DNA from 3 places in the Bradyrhizobium sp. BR 1432 genome. Region 1 is predicted to be linked to each of the others. Evidence: riboswitches for the same ligand, from Rfam matches in the RefSeq annotation. Region 1 holds a riboswitch; each other region holds the start of a gene.
The links. A riboswitch is a leader RNA that binds a small molecule or an ion and turns the genes downstream of it on or off. The one in region 1 is predicted to bind S-adenosylmethionine.

Region 2: another riboswitch for S-adenosylmethionine. It lies ahead of metX (homoserine O-acetyltransferase MetX); the one in region 1 lies ahead of ACSKB8_RS12110 (O-succinylhomoserine sulfhydrylase).
Region 3: another riboswitch for S-adenosylmethionine. It lies ahead of ACSKB8_RS28770 (hypothetical protein); the one in region 1 lies ahead of ACSKB8_RS12110 (O-succinylhomoserine sulfhydrylase).

The regions. Positions count from the first base shown of each region.
Region 1 is NZ_JBPUGF010000003.1:2,535,805-2,541,322, forward strand. It holds gene ACSKB8_RS12100 (SGNH/GDSL hydrolase family protein) at 1-621, shown strand, start outside; gene ACSKB8_RS12105 (SGNH/GDSL hydrolase family protein) at 634-1,626, shown strand; gene ACSKB8_RS12110 (O-succinylhomoserine sulfhydrylase) at 1,756-2,943, opposite strand; SAM riboswitch at 3,015-3,094, opposite strand; gene ACSKB8_RS12115 (2'-deoxycytidine 5'-triphosphate deaminase) at 3,175-4,311, shown strand; gene ACSKB8_RS12120 (PAS domain-containing protein) at 4,419-4,832, shown strand; gene ACSKB8_RS12125 (hypothetical protein) at 4,937-5,518, shown strand, end outside.
Region 2 is NZ_JBPUGF010000003.1:1,172,520-1,178,037, forward strand. It holds partial or broken gene ACSKB8_RS05695 (alpha/beta fold hydrolase) at 1-303, shown strand, start outside; partial or broken gene metW (methionine biosynthesis protein MetW) at 411-1,072, opposite strand; partial or broken gene metX (homoserine O-acetyltransferase MetX) at 1,074-2,277, opposite strand; SAM riboswitch at 2,369-2,448, opposite strand; gene ACSKB8_RS05710 (chorismate mutase) at 2,631-3,479, shown strand; gene hisC (histidinol-phosphate transaminase) at 3,513-4,610, shown strand; gene ACSKB8_RS05720 (prephenate/arogenate dehydrogenase family protein) at 4,607-5,518, shown strand, end outside.
Region 3 is NZ_JBPUGF010000003.1:5,945,905-5,951,422, forward strand. It holds gene ACSKB8_RS28760 (glycoside hydrolase family 15 protein) at 653-2,473, shown strand; gene ACSKB8_RS28765 (HEAT repeat domain-containing protein) at 2,487-2,951, shown strand; SAM-I-IV-variant riboswitch at 3,176-3,283, shown strand; gene ACSKB8_RS28770 (hypothetical protein) at 3,412-3,666, shown strand; gene ACSKB8_RS28775 (N-formylglutamate amidohydrolase) at 3,663-4,475, shown strand; gene ACSKB8_RS28780 (AMP-binding protein) at 4,708-5,518, opposite strand, start outside.

The DNA.
Region 1 (5,518 bases):
GCCGACGCCGTCAAGGCCGGCAAACCGCTCGAGATTCTGGTCATCGGCAGCCGCTCGACCACGATTCCTTCCTCGGAGAGCAGCTCATATCCGGCACGCATGGAGGTGAGCCTCAAGGACAAGCTGCCGCCCCCGGGAGCGGTGCACGTCTCCGTAGAAATACAGAGCAAGAGGACGGCACAGGAGACCGCCGCCACCTTCGTTAAGCTGATGGAAGCAAAAACGCCTACTTTGGTCATCTGGCAGACCGGGACCGTGGATGCTATCCGATCCATCGATCCCGACGAATTTCGCAGCGCAGTAACCGAAGGGGTTACTGCGTTGCAAAAGACAGGGGCTGACGTCGTCTTGATGAATTTGCAGTATAGCCCGCGCACCGAAACCATGATCGCGGCGCAGCCTTTTCTCGATAATATGCGCGTGGTGGCGCAGGAGCACGACATCCCACTGTTCGACCGTTTCGCGATCATGCGGCAGTGGAACGATCAGGGCCAGTTCGACCTGTTCAACCCGTCCCGCGGGCCTGAGCTGGCGAAACAGGTTCATGATTGCCTTGGCCGGGCGTTGGCACAATTCGTGATCGACGCTGCCCATCTGGAGCCGGCCCAGCAGCAAAATTGAGGTCTAGCGTTAATGAGTTCTCTCCGCCCTTTTTGTCTGACGTCATGGCTGGCTGCGCCCGCAGCAGCAATGCTGCTGGTGCTGGCACCCGCTTCGCAGCTGCGCGCGCAGACGCAAGCCGCACAGGCGACGCCCGCGCCCGCGCCGCCGGCTGATCCCGCTTCCGCCCCGTCCTCCCAAACCACCGTCGCCGCAACGTCTCCCGACCAGCGCGGCATCACCGCGCGTGCCATCGACAAGGTGAAGGAGGTCGCAAAGTCCGCCGGCGACATCTTCAGCCGAGTGCCCTGTCTGCCGCCGAAGGGCGGCTCGAAGGCGATGGGCACGCTGCCGCATGTCGCAAGCAAGCTCGTCGCCGGCCAGCCCGTCGTCATCGTCGCGTTCGGCTCGTCGTCGACCGCAGGATTCGGTGCGAGTTCGCCGGAGTTCAATTATCCGAACCGCCTCGCCGCACAGCTGCGCCGGAATTATCCGACCGCCGACATCACCGTCGTCAATGCCGGCGTTGGTGGCGAGGATGCGCCCGAGATGATGAAGCGCCTTCAGACGCAGGTGATCGACGTGCATCCGGATATGGTGATCTGGCAGGTCGGCACCAACGCCGTGCTGCGCAACCTCGATCCCGGCGAGACCGCAAAGATAGTCGAGGATGGCATTTCCCGCATCCAGGCTGCGGGCGGCGCCGACATCGTGCTGGTCGATCCGCAATATTCGCCGGCGGTCAACAAGCGCGCCGAGAGCGCGGGCAAGATGGTGAAGCTGCTCGGCAAGGTCGCCGAGCTCCGTCACGTCGGCATCTTCCCGCGCTTCGAGGTGATGCGCGAGTGGCACGAGAAGCAGGCGATCCCGGTCGAGGGCTTCGTCATCGCCGACGGCCTACACATGAACGATTGGGGCTATGCCTGCTTCGCCCAGCTCCTCGGCGACGACATCATCCACTCCGTCGGCCAGATCAAGCTCGGGGTGAACGTGCCGGCCGACGTGCGGGCGTATCGGCCGATGTAGGTATGAATGCCGTAGGGTGGGCAAAGGCGCGCTCTTCGCGCGCCGTGCCCACCATCTATCGGCAGTGTGATCGTGAATGGTGGGCACGCTTCGCTTTGCCCACCCTACGAGTCCGAGCCTTTGGCTCGCTCACGCCTTCTCCAGCGCCGCGGTCAAATCCTCGATCAGATCGTCCGCATGCTCGAGCCCGGCGGAGAAGCGGATGAAGCCCTCGCTGATGCCGAGCGCGGCGCGGTCTTCCGGCTTCAAACGCTGATGCGTCGTGGTCGCCGGATGCGTGACGAGACTCTTGGCGTCGCCGAGATTGTTGGAGATCTTCGCCAGCTTCAATTCATTGAGCACGCGGAACGCGGCCTGCTTGCCGCCCTTGACCTCGAAGCCGACCAGCGTCGAGCCGCCACGCATCTGCTTCTTCACCAGCGCCGCCTGCGGGTGATCGGCGCGGCCGGGATAGACCAACCGCGAAATCTTCGGATGGCTGGCCAGCACCTCGGCAATGCGCGCCGCGGTGTCGGTCTGCGCGCGCACGCGCACGCCCAGCGTCTCCAGGCCCTTGAGCAGGACCCAGGCGTTGAACGGCGAGATCGACGGGCCGGTCTGGCGCATGAAATTGTGGATGTGCTCGGCGATGAAGGCTTCCGAGGACAGGATGATGCCGCCCAGACAGCGGCCCTGGCCGTCGATGTGCTTGGTCGCCGAATAGACCACGACGTCGGCCCCGAGCGCGAGCGGGCTCTGCCAGATCGGCGTTGCGAAGACGTTGTCGACCACGAGCCGCGCGCCACCCTTGTGCGCGATCTCGGCGATGCCGGGGATGTCGAGCACATCCAGCGTCGGGTTGGTCGGACTCTCCAGGAAGAACGTCTTGGTGTTGGGCTTGAGCGCCTGCTGCCACTGGTCGAGATCGAGGCCGTCGACCAGCGTGGTCTCGATGCCGTAGCGCGGCAGCAAATCCTGCACCACATAGAGGCACGAGCCGAACAGCGCCCGCGAGGCTACCACATGGTCGCCCGCCTTCAGCGGCGCCAGGATCGCGGTCGTCACCGCCGCCATGCCGGTGGCCGCCGAGCGGGCCGCCTCGGCGCCTTCGAGCTCGATCATGCGGCGCTCGAACATCGCGATGGTCGGATTGGAGTAGCGCGAATAGATGAAGCCGGGGTCCTCGCCCTTGAACCGCGCCTCGCACTCCTCGGCGCTGTTGTAGACGTACCCTTGCGTCAGGAACAGCGCCTCCGACGTCTCGCCATATTGCGAGCGCAGGGTCCCGGAATGGACCAGGCGGGTTTCGGGACGGTAGGTGGCAGGCGACTTCGACATAGGACCCTCCGACATGACCGTCGAGCGAGAACGGTCACAAAAAACCGGCCTGGATATCTCCACGGGCCGGGATCAGCGAGGTCCCGGCCTGTTTAGCGACTTATTTAACGTGGCTGCAAGCCGGCCGGCTCAAATCACCACGGGATAAGTGATGCTCATATTCCGCAATGCCCTTTCCGTCAAGGCGTCCATCGGATAGCCGTAAAAGGCTAGTATTTCCCGTATATCGGGATGCGTTTGCCCCTTGCTGAGGACCCCCGGTTGACGTTCACGGTCGCTGCCGACGCCAATGGTATCCTGCCCGACCGCATGATCGCGGCGATGGCGGAGGCGGGGCTCATCCTGCCCGCGTACGACTTCGTCGAGAGCCAGATCCAGCCGGCGAGCCTCGATTTGCGCCTCGGCGACATCGCCTATCGCGTCCGCGCCAGCTTCCTGCCCGGTCCCGGCGCCACCGTCGCCGAACGCATCGACGAATTGAAGCTGCACGAGTTCAGCCTGGCCGACGGCGCGGTGCTGGAGACCAACTGCGTCTACATCGTGCCGCTGCTGGAAAGCCTCGCGCTGCCGCCGGAGATCGTCGCGGCCGCGAACCCCAAGAGCTCGACCGGCCGGCTCGACGTCTTCACCCGCGTGATCGCCGACGGTACCCGCCGCTTCGACATGATCGGCGCCGGCTATCACGGCCCGCTCTATGCCGAGATCAGCCCGAAGACGTTTCCGGTGCTGGTGCGCGAGGGCTCGCGCCTGTCGCAGGTCCGCTTCCGCACTGGCGACGCCATCCTCAATGCCGACGAGCTCGATGCGCTGCATGCCGCCGAACGCCTGGTCGACATCGACGATGCCGATCTCTCCGGTGGCGTCGCCGTCTCCGTCGACCTGTCGGGTGAGAAAGCGAATGGCTTCGTCGGTTATCGCGCCAAGCGCCACACCGGCGTCGTCGACGTCGACCGCCGCTCCGGCTATGCAGTAGAGGATTTCTGGGAGCCGATCTCGGCCCGCCCCGACGGCAGCCTGATCCTCGATCCCGGCGAGTTCTACATCCTCGCCTCCAAGGAAGCTGTGCAGGTCCCGCCCGACTACGCCGCCGAGATGGTGCCGTTCGATCCCTTGGTCGGCGAGTTCCGCGTGCACTATGCCGGATTCTTTGATCCCGGCTTCGGCTATGCTGGTGCCGGCGGGCAAGGCGCGCGCGCCGTGCTCGAGGTGCGCTCGCGCGAAGTGCCGTTCATTCTCGAACACGGCCAGATCGTCGGCCGCCTCGTCTACGAGAAGATGCTGGCGCGCCCCGACGCCATGTACGGCCAGCGCATCGGCTCCAACTACCAGGCGCAGGGCCTCAAACTATCGAAGCATTTTCGGGTGTAGCCCGATCCTGTAGCCCGGATGGAGCGCAAGCGTAATCCGGGAGTTCTCTCGCTTGTGGCACCAATACCGGATTACGCTGCGCTCCATCCGGGCTACAAGGTGTTGGCATGACCGATCAATCCGAACTCGACGCACATATCCTCGACGACGTTGCGGACGCGCTGATCTATTCGGATCGCTCCGGCACAATCACACGCTGGAATCGGGCATCGGCCGCCCTGTTCGGCTTCTCCGCCGGGGAAGCGCTGGGGCAGAATCTCGATCTGATCATTCCAGAGCATCTGCGCGCCGCACACTGGAGGGGTTTTGAGGCTGCGCTTTCCAGCGGCACGATGAAGCTTGCAGGGCGTCCGACGCTGACACGCGCGCTGCACAAGAGCGGACGCAAGCTCTACATCGAGATGACCTTCGCGCTGGTGCGCGATGCCGCTGGAGCGGTGCAGGGATCGGTGGCGATGGCACGCGACGTGACGGAACGCGTCGAGCGCGAGCGCGCTGCCAAGGCCGCGCAAAATTCGTGATGCGGAATTGACGGGCCGTCGTGCAGGGCGGCCTGCATGCGCGTCATGTTGCCTGTCACCGGGTGCAGTGACACACTCGATCGAAACAACGATCGGGAGCGAACATGACCGCCGCATCAGACACAGCGCAGGAAGCCCAATGGAAACGCTGGCGCGCGGTCGCGGATCTCTATCACGCCTACTTCACGGGCCTGATCCTCACCGTGGTCACGCGGCGCGGCACGGCGGATGCCGCTGAATTCGTCTTCCGCGTGTTCCGCCGCCAGCAGCAGGAGCGCTTCCTGCCGGGGCTCGAAAAGCTCGGCCTCCGTCATCTGCCGCCGGCGGTGGCTGCTGCGCAATATCACTATCTCTCCAACTGGATCGGCGGCGTGCATGTCGAATACATGTATGAGAGTGATCGCAAAGCCTGGATCCGCTATCCGCCGCCGCGCTGGATCTGGAAGGGCACCGCGATCTGCGGCGTGCCCGGCGAGGTCAGCCGCGCGATGCTGCGTGGCTGGCACGCCAACAACGGCGTCGCGCTCGGCGATCTCCGCCTCGGCTTCGTCTGCACCAAGCAGAGCGTCGATGGCCAAGACGGTCTCGAAGGCTATTACCACCAATACGATCACCCACTCGAGCTCGACCAGCGCCTGGTGTTCGCGCGGCATCTGGAGGCCCCTACGTTCGATGCGAAGACCGCG
Region 2 (5,518 bases), 1.4 Mb from region 1:
TCGGCGCGCACGATGCGCGGCTTCCAGGGCGGCCGTCCCTCGATCTACACGATGACGGACGCGATCAAGAGCGCAACGACGCCCGCGCTGATCATCTGCGGCGACGAGGACGACCCGTGCGTCGGCCCGAGCCTGTTCTTGAAGAAGCACCTTCCGGCGGCCGGGCTCGCAATGTTTCCGAAGTCGGGCCACGTGCTCAATCTCGAGGAGCCCGCGCTGTTCAACGAGAGCGTGGAGCGGTTCGTCACGCTGGTGGAAGCGGGCCGCTGGCCGGTGCGCGATCCGCGGTCGGTGGCGCACTAGAACGAAGGCGTCGCCACACACGCCGTCATTGCGAGCGCAGCGAAGCAATCCAGAATCCCCCGCGGAAAAACTCTGGATTGCTTCGCTGCGCTCGCAATGACGAAAAGCTACTTTCCCTGCCCGCGGCTCAGCAAGAGCACGCCCTGCTCGCCGAACATGTTCCACACCCACCACGGCAGGTTCAGCGGCACCGGGCGGCCGTAGAGGTCGAGCGCCACCGAACGCTCCATCTTGACGTTGATCTCGTCGCAGAGCTCGACGAAATCCTTGATGGTGCAGAAATGAATGTTGGCGGTGTCGTACCAGGTCGCCGGCAGGTTCTCGGTGCGCGGCATGTGGCCGCCGATCAGGAGTTGGAGCCGCATCTTCCAGAAGCCGAAATTCGGGAACGAGACGATGGCGCGGCGGCCGATGCGCAGCAGATTTCCAGCACCACCCGCGGCTGCCGCGTCGCCTGCAGCGTCTGCGACAGGATCACGTAGTCGAAGGCATCGTCGGGATAGTTGACGAGGTCGGTGTCGGCGTCGCCCTGCACCACCGCAAGCCCCTTGGCGACGCAGCGGTTGACGCCCTCGCGCGACAGCTCGATGCCGCGACCGTCGATGCCGCGCGTTTCCAGCAGCTGGAGCAGATCGCCCTCGCCGCAGCCGACGTCGAGCACCTTCGAGCCCGGCTTGACCATCTCGGCCACGAGCCGATGGTCGGCGCGAAACTGACCGGACGGCCCGGCCGCAACGCCATTCAACGGCAGCACTTCCTGTACCGACATCTTAGCCACCTCTGCCGTCGAGCCCGCGTGCCTTGCCTGCCGATTGCAGGAAGGCGCGCGATGTCGAAGAATTCGGGCACGTCGAGCAGGAAGGCGTCGTGACCGCGATCGGTCTCGATCTCGGCGAACGACACCCGAGCACTCGACGCATTCAGGGCGCGTGCACCAGGGCGCGCAATTCCGAGGTCGAGACGAGCCAGTCGCTGGTGAAGGAGACCACGCAAAAGCGCGTCTTGATGCCGGCGAACGCCTTCGCCAGCACACCGCCATGGTCGGCGGCGATGTCGAAATAATCCATCGCGCGCGTCAGGTCAGAGATAGGAGTTGGCATCGAAGCGCTCGACGAAGGACGAGCCCTGGTAGCGCAGATAGAACTCGACCTGGAAATCGGCATCGAACGAGAAGGTCGGCAGCTCACGGTCCTGCATGCGGCGGCCGAATTTTCGGTGCAGCGCGGCGTCGGAGAGATAGGTGATGTGCGCCGCCATGCGCGCGACCGCTAGCCCGCGATGCGGATGGATGCCGCGGTCGGCATAGCCGCCATTGTGCCAGTCGGGATCGGCCATCACCGCCTGGCGGCCGAGCTCGTGGAACGCGATGTTCTGCGCCGAGTGCCGCGTCGAGCAAGCAATCGCCAGTGCGGAGTACACGCGAACAGGATAGGCCGCGGTCCATTGCAGCACCTGCATGCCACCCATCGACCCGCCCACGACCGCGAACAGCGTGTCGATGCCGAGCCGGTCGATCAGCATCGCCTGCGCGCGCACCATGTCGGGAATGGTGATGACAGGGAAATCGAGGCCCCAGACCTTGCCCGTGGCGGGATTGATCGACGCCGGCCCGGTCGAGCCCATGCAGCCGCCGATCACGTTGGAGCAGATGATGAAGTAGTGTTGAGGATCAAGCGGACGGCCGGGGCCGACCAGCGTCTCCCACCAGCCGGGCTTGCCGGTGACGGGATGCACATTGGCGACATGCTGATCGCCGGTCAGCGCATGGCAGATCAGAACGGCGTTGGAGCGATCGGCGTTCAATTCGCCATAGGTCTGGTAGGCGATCTGGAACGGCGACAGATCGATGCCGCAATCGAGCCGTAGCGGTTGATCGGCGCCGAAATACATAATCTGCGAACTCGGATGATCGACCTCGTGCGACCGATCATCGGTGCTGATCGCAGGACTCGGTATCGACTTGACGCTACCCATTTTGACCATCGACCTCGTTTGCGATCGGACTTCAGACCGCAGTGACATCAGGCCATGAAAAACCCGGCCTGAACGATAGGTTCGGCCGGGATCGGAAGCGTCCCCGGCCTGTTTAGCGAGTTTTTTAACGTGGCTGCAAGCCGGCCGGCTCAAATGACCACGGAACAGGCAAAAACTACCGTCTGGGGCGGTTTTCGTCAAGTCGCGGCCCGGATCAACCGGATTTGCCTCCGAGCGGTCGATCGAAAAGGCCGTCATTTCTCTTTGCTTTCGCTGCCTATCCTGCCTAATCAGGATAGACCGCAGCTGACCGCTTTTGCGGATCGGCACCTCTCAACAGCTCTTTGTCAGTCATGTCCCAACGTCCGCCCGCGCCACCATCGCTTCAGGAATTGCGCAAGGAGATCGACGCGATCGACGAGGGCATGCATCGCCTCCTGATGCTGCGCGGCGACATCATCGACCGTCTAATCCAGGTGAAGCAGACCCAGGAAGTCGGCTCGGCGTTCCGCCCGGCGCGTGAGGCCGCCATGATGCGTGACCTCGTGCAGCGCCATCGCGGCATCCTGCCGCTCGACACGGTCGAGAGCATCTGGCGCGTCATCATCTCGACCTTCACCTATGTGCAGGCGCCTTTCTCCGTGCATGCCGACATCTCGGTGAGCGAGCCGGCGATGCGCGATTCCGCGCGCTTCCACTTCGGCTTCACCGTGCCTTACGTCGCGCATTTCAGCGCGCAGGCGGCGGTCGAGGCGGTAGCGAAGTCCAAGGGCGATCTGGCGCTGGTCTCGGCCACCTCGAGCCGCACGCCGTGGTGGCTGTCGCTCGAGGAAGAAGGTGCGCCAAAGATCATCGCGCGGCTGCCCTTCGTCGAGCGCGCCGACCATCCGGCCGCGATGCCCGTGTTCGCGGTGTCGCGGGTCGCCGACAGCGCCCTGGTGACGGAGGTCGAGACCTTCAGCGTCCGCGTCTCGGGCTGGAACGCCGACGTCGCGCGCGCGCTGTCGCCGCTGGCCGAGATCGTGGCGGTGCCCGATACCGCCTTTGACGGCGCCGCCCTACTGGTCTCGGTCACGAGCGCGACCAGCATCGACAAAATCAAGGCTGCCCTGATCGAGGCGAGGGCCTCGGTGCGCTCCACGGCTCTCGTCGGCAGCCACGCAACGCGCTATACGGTGCCCCCGACCGGGCCGAAATCGTAAGTCGCGAGCCGTCCCGCCAATCCGGAGTTTAAGATGTCCCGCCCCGTGCCGAATCCCGGCATTCTCGATATTGCGCCCTACACGCCCGGCAAGAGCCCGGTGCCGGAGCCGGGCCGCAAGGTGTTCAAGCTCTCGGCCAACGAGACGCCGTTCGGACCCTCGCCCAAAGCGATCGAGGCGTTCAAGCACGTGGCGGATCACCTGGAAGACTATCCGGAAGGCACCTCACGCGTGCTGCGCGAGGCGATAGGGCGTTCCTTCGGGCTCGACCCCAACCGCATCATCTGCGGCGCCGGCTCGGACGAGATCCTCAATCTGCTCGCGCACACCTATCTCAGCCAGGGCGACGAGGCGATCTCCACCACGCACGGCTTCCTGGTCTACCCGATCGCGACCATGGCGAACGGGGCCAAGAACGTGGTCGCGCCCGAAAGCAACTTCACCGCCGACGTCGACGCCATCCTCAAGGCCGTGACACCGCGGACAAAACTGATCTGGCTCGCCAATCCCGACAACCCGACCGGCACCTATCTGCCGTTCGACGAGGTCAAGCGCCTGCGCGCCGGCCTGCCGTCGCACGTGCTGCTGGTGCTGGATGCCGCCTATTGCGACTACGTCTCGCGCAACGACTACGAGATGGGGATCGAGCTCGTCGCCACCACCGAGAACACCGTGGTGACGCACACCTTCTCCAAGATCCACGGTCTTGCGGCGCTGCGCATCGGCTGGATGTTCGGCCCCGAGCACATCATCGACGCTGTCAACCGCATCCGCGGTCCCTTCAACGTGTCGACGCCGGCAATGTATGCCGCGGTCGCCGCGATCGAGGACACCGCGCACCAGGCGATGTCGAAGCAGTTCACCGAGACCTGGCGCAATCGGCTGACCGAAGAGATCGGCAAGCTCGGGCTGAAGGTGACGCCGAGCGTCGCCAATTTCGTGCTGATCCACTTCCCGACCGACAGGGGCAAGACCTCGGACGATGCCGACGCTTACCTCACCAAACGGGGCCTGGTGCTGCGCGCGCTGAAGAACTACGGCTTGCCGCATGCGCTGCGCATGACCATCGGTACCGAGGAGGCTAACCGCCTCGTGATCGAGGCCCTGCGCGACTTCATGGCCGGCAAATGAGTGCGCAGACACACTTCCAGCGCGTCGCGCTGATCGGCTTCGGCCTGATCGGCGGCTCGATCGCGCGTGCGGCGAAGCTCCAGGGTTTAGCTGGCGAGATCGTCACCACTGCGCGCTCGGAGATGACGCGCGCGCGGGTCGCCGAACTCGGCATCGTCGACCACGTCGTGGCAACCAATGCGGAGGCGGTGAAGGATGCCGATCTCGTCATCCTCTGCATTCCCGTCGGCGCCTGCGGCGAGGTGGCGCGGGAGATCGCCGCGCATCTCAAGCCGGGCGCGATCATCTCCGACGTCGGCTCGGTCAAGGGCGCGGTGGTCAGGGACATGGCCCCGCATCTGCCGCAGGGCGTGCATTTCGTGCCGGCGCACCCGGTGGCGGGCACCGAGCATTCGGGTCCGGATTCCGGCTTCGCCGAGCTCTTCATCAACCGCTGGTGCATCCTGACGCCGCCGGAAGGCGTCGATGCGGCTGCCACCGATCGCCTGCGCGCCTTCTGGGCGGCGATGGGCGCCAAGGTCGAGGTGATGACGCCGGATCATCATGATCTCGTGCTCGCGATCACCAGTCACCTGCCGCATCTGATCGCCTACACCATCGTCGGCACCGCCGACGAGCTGGCGCAGGTGACGGAATCCGAGGTGATCAAATTTTCCGCCGGCGGTTTTCGCGATTTCACCCGCATCGCAGCCTCCGATCCGACGATGTGGCGCGACGTGTTCCTCGCCAACAAGGAGGCCGTGCTGGAAATGCTCGGCACCTTCACCGAGGACCTCGCCAAGCTCACCCGCGCGATCCGCCGCGGCGACGGCGAGGCGCTGTTCGACCACTTCACCCGCACCCGCGCCATCCGCCGCGGCATCGTCGAGATCGGCCAGGATTCGGCCGCGGCGGATTTCGGCCGGCCC
Region 3 (5,518 bases), 3.4 Mb from region 1:
CATTCGCTTGAATGTCACGCTCAATCCTCCTGACCGTCTGCACGAAGGGGCCCGGCGGCTTGCGACAGCAGTGCGACGACTCCCAAATGCGGTCTCGTCCGGCTCATCCAGAGATCCGGGCGCCGAATATTCCGGATTCGAAAACCGCCGTTATCCCTGCGTCGTTGAGCATACCTGCCCGAGGTCGAAAGGTCACTGAGTTCGAGTGTGGCTCAAAACCGAACCCAGCGGGGAGGGCAGCTCTTGGCGCGAAGCGGACATTCGACCGGACGCGCATGTCCAAAGGCCAAGCGCCGACATGCCGAATAGTGCCGCTCTCCGGGTTGAGCGGACGCAGTTCCCGAGTTGCGGATCCGACTACTGTTGCGAAGGCCCCGCAGCAGCCGAAAGGTTCTCGCGGGAAGAGATTGCTAGACTTCGCTCTCGCGTGCGCAATTTCCAGCGACCCTGTATTGGATCAGTCGATGCAAACGATGTTTTTCGGACGCTTTAGAGTTCCGAATTTCAGAAATTTTACTGGCGAGGGGGCCGCGAGCGAGATAAGCGAGCAAAAAAGTTGAATATCCGCTGTCTCTTTTCTCCGCCTCAGGGCATTGACGATATGCCCATCATGGGGCTCGATCAGCGTCGAGCGTGCGGAGGAGACGAGATCATGGGCTACAAGCCGATCGAGTCCTATGGCGTCATCGGCGACCTGCACACCATTGCCCTGGTCGGCATCGACGGGTCCATCGACTGGTGCTGCCTGCCGCACTTTGACTCACCGAGCGTCTTCGCGGCGATCCTCGACGACCAGAAAGGGGGCTCATTCCGCATCGCCAGTCTCTACGAGGCGCAGCACAAACAGATGTACATGCCTGACAGCAACGTCCTGGTGACGCGCTTTCTTAGCGACCAGGGCGTTGGTGAGGTCGTCGACTTCATGCCGGTCCAAGGCCCGCGCGAGATCAGAAAGATCCACCAGATCGTCCGGGTAGTGCGGGCGGTGCGCGGGTCGGTTCGATTCCGCCTCGACTGCCGGCCGGCTTTCGACTTCGCCCGCCGGCCCCACCAGGTCGTCCTGGAGGGCCGGGGAGCGATCTTCGAGGCGCAAGGCATGAAAGTCTCGCTAGTCAGCCGCTTCCCGCTTGGTCGGCAGGGCGACGGCGTCGCTGCCGAGTTCGTTCTCAACCCCGGCGAGACGACCACGTTCATCCTCCGCCAGGTGGAGGAGAACGGCCACGATAGCGATCATGACGGCGTCCTGCTCGAGGCGCGGCTGGTCGGCACGGAGGCCCTGACGCAAACCCTGGCCTTTTGGCGGCAGTGGCTGAGAAAGTGCAACTATTCAGGTCGCTGGCGCGAGATGGTCCACCGCTCGGCGCTGGTATTGAAGCTGCTGACGTTCGCGCCGACCGGCGCGATCGTGGCGGCGCCGACCTGCGGGCTGCCGGAAGAGATCGGCGGAGTGCGCAACTGGGACTATCGTTATACTTGGGTGCGCGACGCCGCTTTCACCAATTACGCCTTCCTGCGCCTGGGGCTGACGTCGGAGGCGGAGCAGTTCATGGCCTGGTTGGAACAGCGGGCCGTCGAGGGCGCCCGGGGCAACCCGTTGCAGACTATGTACCGCATCGACGGCGGGCACGAACTACCCGAGGAGGTCCTCGGCCACCTCGATGGCTACCGCGGCTCGCGTCCGGTGCGAGTCGGAAACGCCGCTGCCGCGCAGCTGCAGCTGGACATCTATGGCGAGCTGATGGACGCCGTCTACCTGTACGACAAGTACGGGACGCCGACCGGCTATGACTTCTGGTGCCACCTGCGCAAGATGCTCGACTGGGTGGCGAACAACTGGGAGCGAGCCGACGATGGCATCTGGGAGGTGCGCGGTGGACAGCAGCAGTTCGTCTACTCCAAGGTGCAGTGCTGGGTGGCGCTGGACCGAGCGATCCGCCTTGCGCAGAAGCGGAGCCTGCCGCTGGACCGCACCCGCCTGGCCGCGGAGCGAGACCGCATCTACGAGGCCATCATGACGCGCGGCTGGGACACGGAGCGGCAGACCTTCGTGCAGCACTTCGCCACCGACGCGGTGGATGCGTCCAACCTGATCATGCCGCTCGTCTTCTTCCTGTCGCCGACTGACCCCCGCATGCGCGGGACGCTCGATCGGACCATGGCGGAGCTGGTCTCCGACAGCCTGGTGCACCGCTACGAGATCGGCAGAGGAGCCGGCGACGGCCTGACCGGGAGCGAGGGGACGTTCAATATGTGTACGTTCTGGCTGGTGGAAGCGCTGGCCCGGTCGGGCCGCGCCGAGGAGGCCCGCTTCATCTTCGAGAAGATGCTGACCTATGCCAACCACCTCGGCCTGTACGCCGAGGAAACGGGTCCGCGTGGCGAAGCGCTGGGCAACTTCCCGCAGGCATTCACTCACATCGGGTTGATCAGCGCCGCGTTCAACCTGGACCGCCGGCTCGGCGTGGCGCCTTGAGTAGGGTCGGACCATGAGCGCGCAGGTCACTTACCTAGGGACTTCCATCGCAGACTGGGTGGGGGAGCTTTCGAGCAGCGATCCGCTCCAGCGCCGCCTCGGCGCATATGCCCTGGGCGAGATCGGCCCCGCGGCAACCGAGGCTGTGTCCGACCTCGCTGCGGCCCTCCAGGACCCGGTTGAGTTCGTGCGCGTCTGGGCGGCGGCGGCCCTCGCCCGGGTGGCGCCGCTGGGTGGAGAGTCGGTCACCGTCCTTATTGCGGAGTTAGGCGACGAGCTTGCCTTCGTCCGCAGCCTGGCGGCCTGGCACCTCGGGCGCCTCGGTCCGACCTTCCCGGGGATCGAACAAGCCCTCATCCCCCTCCGACAGCTAGCGGGTGATAAGGATCCGAGCGTGCGGGTGGAGGCCGCGCTGGCGCTGGGGATGCTCGAGGGGAAGGGCGCCCCGCCGCCGGAGCTGAAGTCCTTGTCCACTTGAGCTCGTCAGTTAAACCTATCTTCGAGATAGCTGATCAGCTTCACTTGCGATGGCGCGTGATCGGGCAGGTATATTTGCGCTCGTTCGTCGCCGGATCCCGATTACGAGGTCAGGCGCCAATTTAGGGATGATGATTCTCTTTCGACGTCGAGGAACCGAATCTCTGGACGCGAGAGCAGACCGGCGGGCGCTACTTGAACGTTTCTCGTTCGCCTCCCATGTACAAGGTACATCAAGACGAAGGCTGGTACCTTCACCAACCTGCCCGCTGCGGTAAGGTGGTATCCACACTTGTGGGATGGGGCTGTTCAGTGGCAATCCAGGCAGTACCAGCCTCCGGCGAAGCTCAGGGGGCAACATGTCTATCCCACCTTTAAGTCTGTATTCCGCTCCGCCAACGCGGCGCCGTGTCATCATCGGACTGGCCGCGTCTTCCCTTCCCGCTCCAGCCATTGTCCGCGTGGGCCGCATCATGCCAATCCGCAGCATGGTGATCGCTGAAACCGGCCGCCCATCGGCCGGCTTTGTCCAGCGCCTGTTCTATAATGCTCTCGCCACCGGGCTTGCCCGAGGCCGGATCACGGTCCGGCTAAAAAACAGGGCCGTGACCTCGAATGAAGTGGAGCGACTGGTCAGCAACGCGCGCCAAACTGGCTGGATCGATGACCAGCCCGGCGCGCCGGGGGCCATCCGGAATGGGGAGAACTGGCAATGACCATTAGGCAGAGCACCGAAATCCGAAACGGGATGGATGCGAGAAAGATCGCTGTGCTGCACATTCCCCACAGTTCTCGCCTGATTCCGGCCGATGAGCGCGCGCGACTGTCTCTCGGCGAGAGTGAGCTCGAAACTGAGTTGCTCCGGATGACGGACGCTTTTACCGACGAGCTATTCCCACCTACGCTTCATGAAGCGGAGCGAGTTGTGTTTCCAGTCAGCCGGCTGGTATGCGACGTGGAACGCTTTTCAGACGATGCAGACGAGCCGATGGCAGGCCGCGGCATGGGCGCGATCTACACCGCAACCAGCACCGGGAGACGCCTGCGAGCCACAGCTTCGGCGCCTGAACATGAGCGTATTATGACGCGGTGGTATCGGCCGCATCATGAGTTACTCACGTCGGCCGTGGACAAGGTGCTCCGCCGTGAAGACCGTTGCCTCATTATCGATTGCCACAGTTTCGCTGATCGTCCGCTACCGCACGAGCCTGACCAGGACCCGCGGAGACCCGAAATCTGCATTGGGACGGATCCTCTCCACACCGCGCATGGACTGAGTGGAGCAATTGCAGACGCTGCAAGGAAACTCGGGTTCACCGTTGCTGCTGACAGACCATTTTCGGGCGCGCTCGTTCCGGCGAAACACTACCGTGCCGACATGAGGGTTCAATCGCTAATGATAGAGGTGAACCGGCGGGTCTACATGAACGAGCTTACGGGCGATCGTCTCGTCAGCTTTGAGAAGTGCAGGGAAGCCGTTGGCAGTCTTGTGTCAACTGCGGCGACTTTCCTCCTTTCTGCATAGCCATAGAGCAGAGCCGAGGCTCGCGTTCCGTTTTTTTGCTCGAGCCGCCATATTCACGCTGGAAGCGACGACGCTTTTCCTGCCTGGTGTTTTTGCGTTCACTCGCTGGTAAGGGCTGTCCATTGGTGCAGGCGTTCATGGGGTAGTGCTGCGTGGTATAACGTACGCAAAGCTGGGGTGGGCTTTCGCTAAGTAGGGCATCCGGGTGAGCGCCTGCGTCGAAGAGAGCGCGCTAGCGCGGTGAGCGTACAGGCTCACTCCTGATGACAATCCCAGCCGCATCGCGATCAAACGTGTCGGACGTAACCCCGTCCCTGCGCAGCAGATATTTTTCAATCTTGTTAGTTGGCGTCTTTGGCAGATCGCTCAGGATGCGGACGTAGCGCGGCACCATGAAGTGAGCCATTCTTGGCCTGAGGAAGTGGATGAGGTCCGCGGGATCCAGGGTCTGACCTTCGGCGAGGGACACTGCGACGAGCACGTCGTCCTCGCCATGTTCGCTGGGCACGGAGACCGCGGCAGCCTCCCGAATGGCCGGGTGGGCTGCGACTTCGAGCTCGACCTCGAACGAGGAAATATTCTCGCCGCGCCGGCGAATGGCGTCCTTGAAGCGATCGACGAAGAAGTAATTTCCGTCCTGGTCGATGCGGAAGGCGTCGCCCGTGTGAAACCAGCCATTGCGCCAGGCGAGCGCGGTGGCCTCCGCGGCCTTGTTGTAACCGTGATTCATTGCCCAGGGCGTGTCGGTTCGCAGGACCAGTTCCCCGATCTCGCCAACCGCAACTTCGCAGTCATGGGCGTCGACGAGTCGGGCCTCGACACCGGCCCGTGGCTTGCCGCAGGCGGCTGCGACGGTCGGGTTCGGCTCTGTCGCCAGCGGGCAGGAGACTTCCGACATGTTGAAGAGCGTGTGCGTCGTGACGCCGTAGCGTTTGCCGAACGTGATCCCTTCCTCGCTCAAGGGAATGATGGTGACGTTCTTGAGCGGGCTGTCCTTCTCATCGCCATTGTCCGTCCGTTTCATCAGGAAGCTCGCCATCACG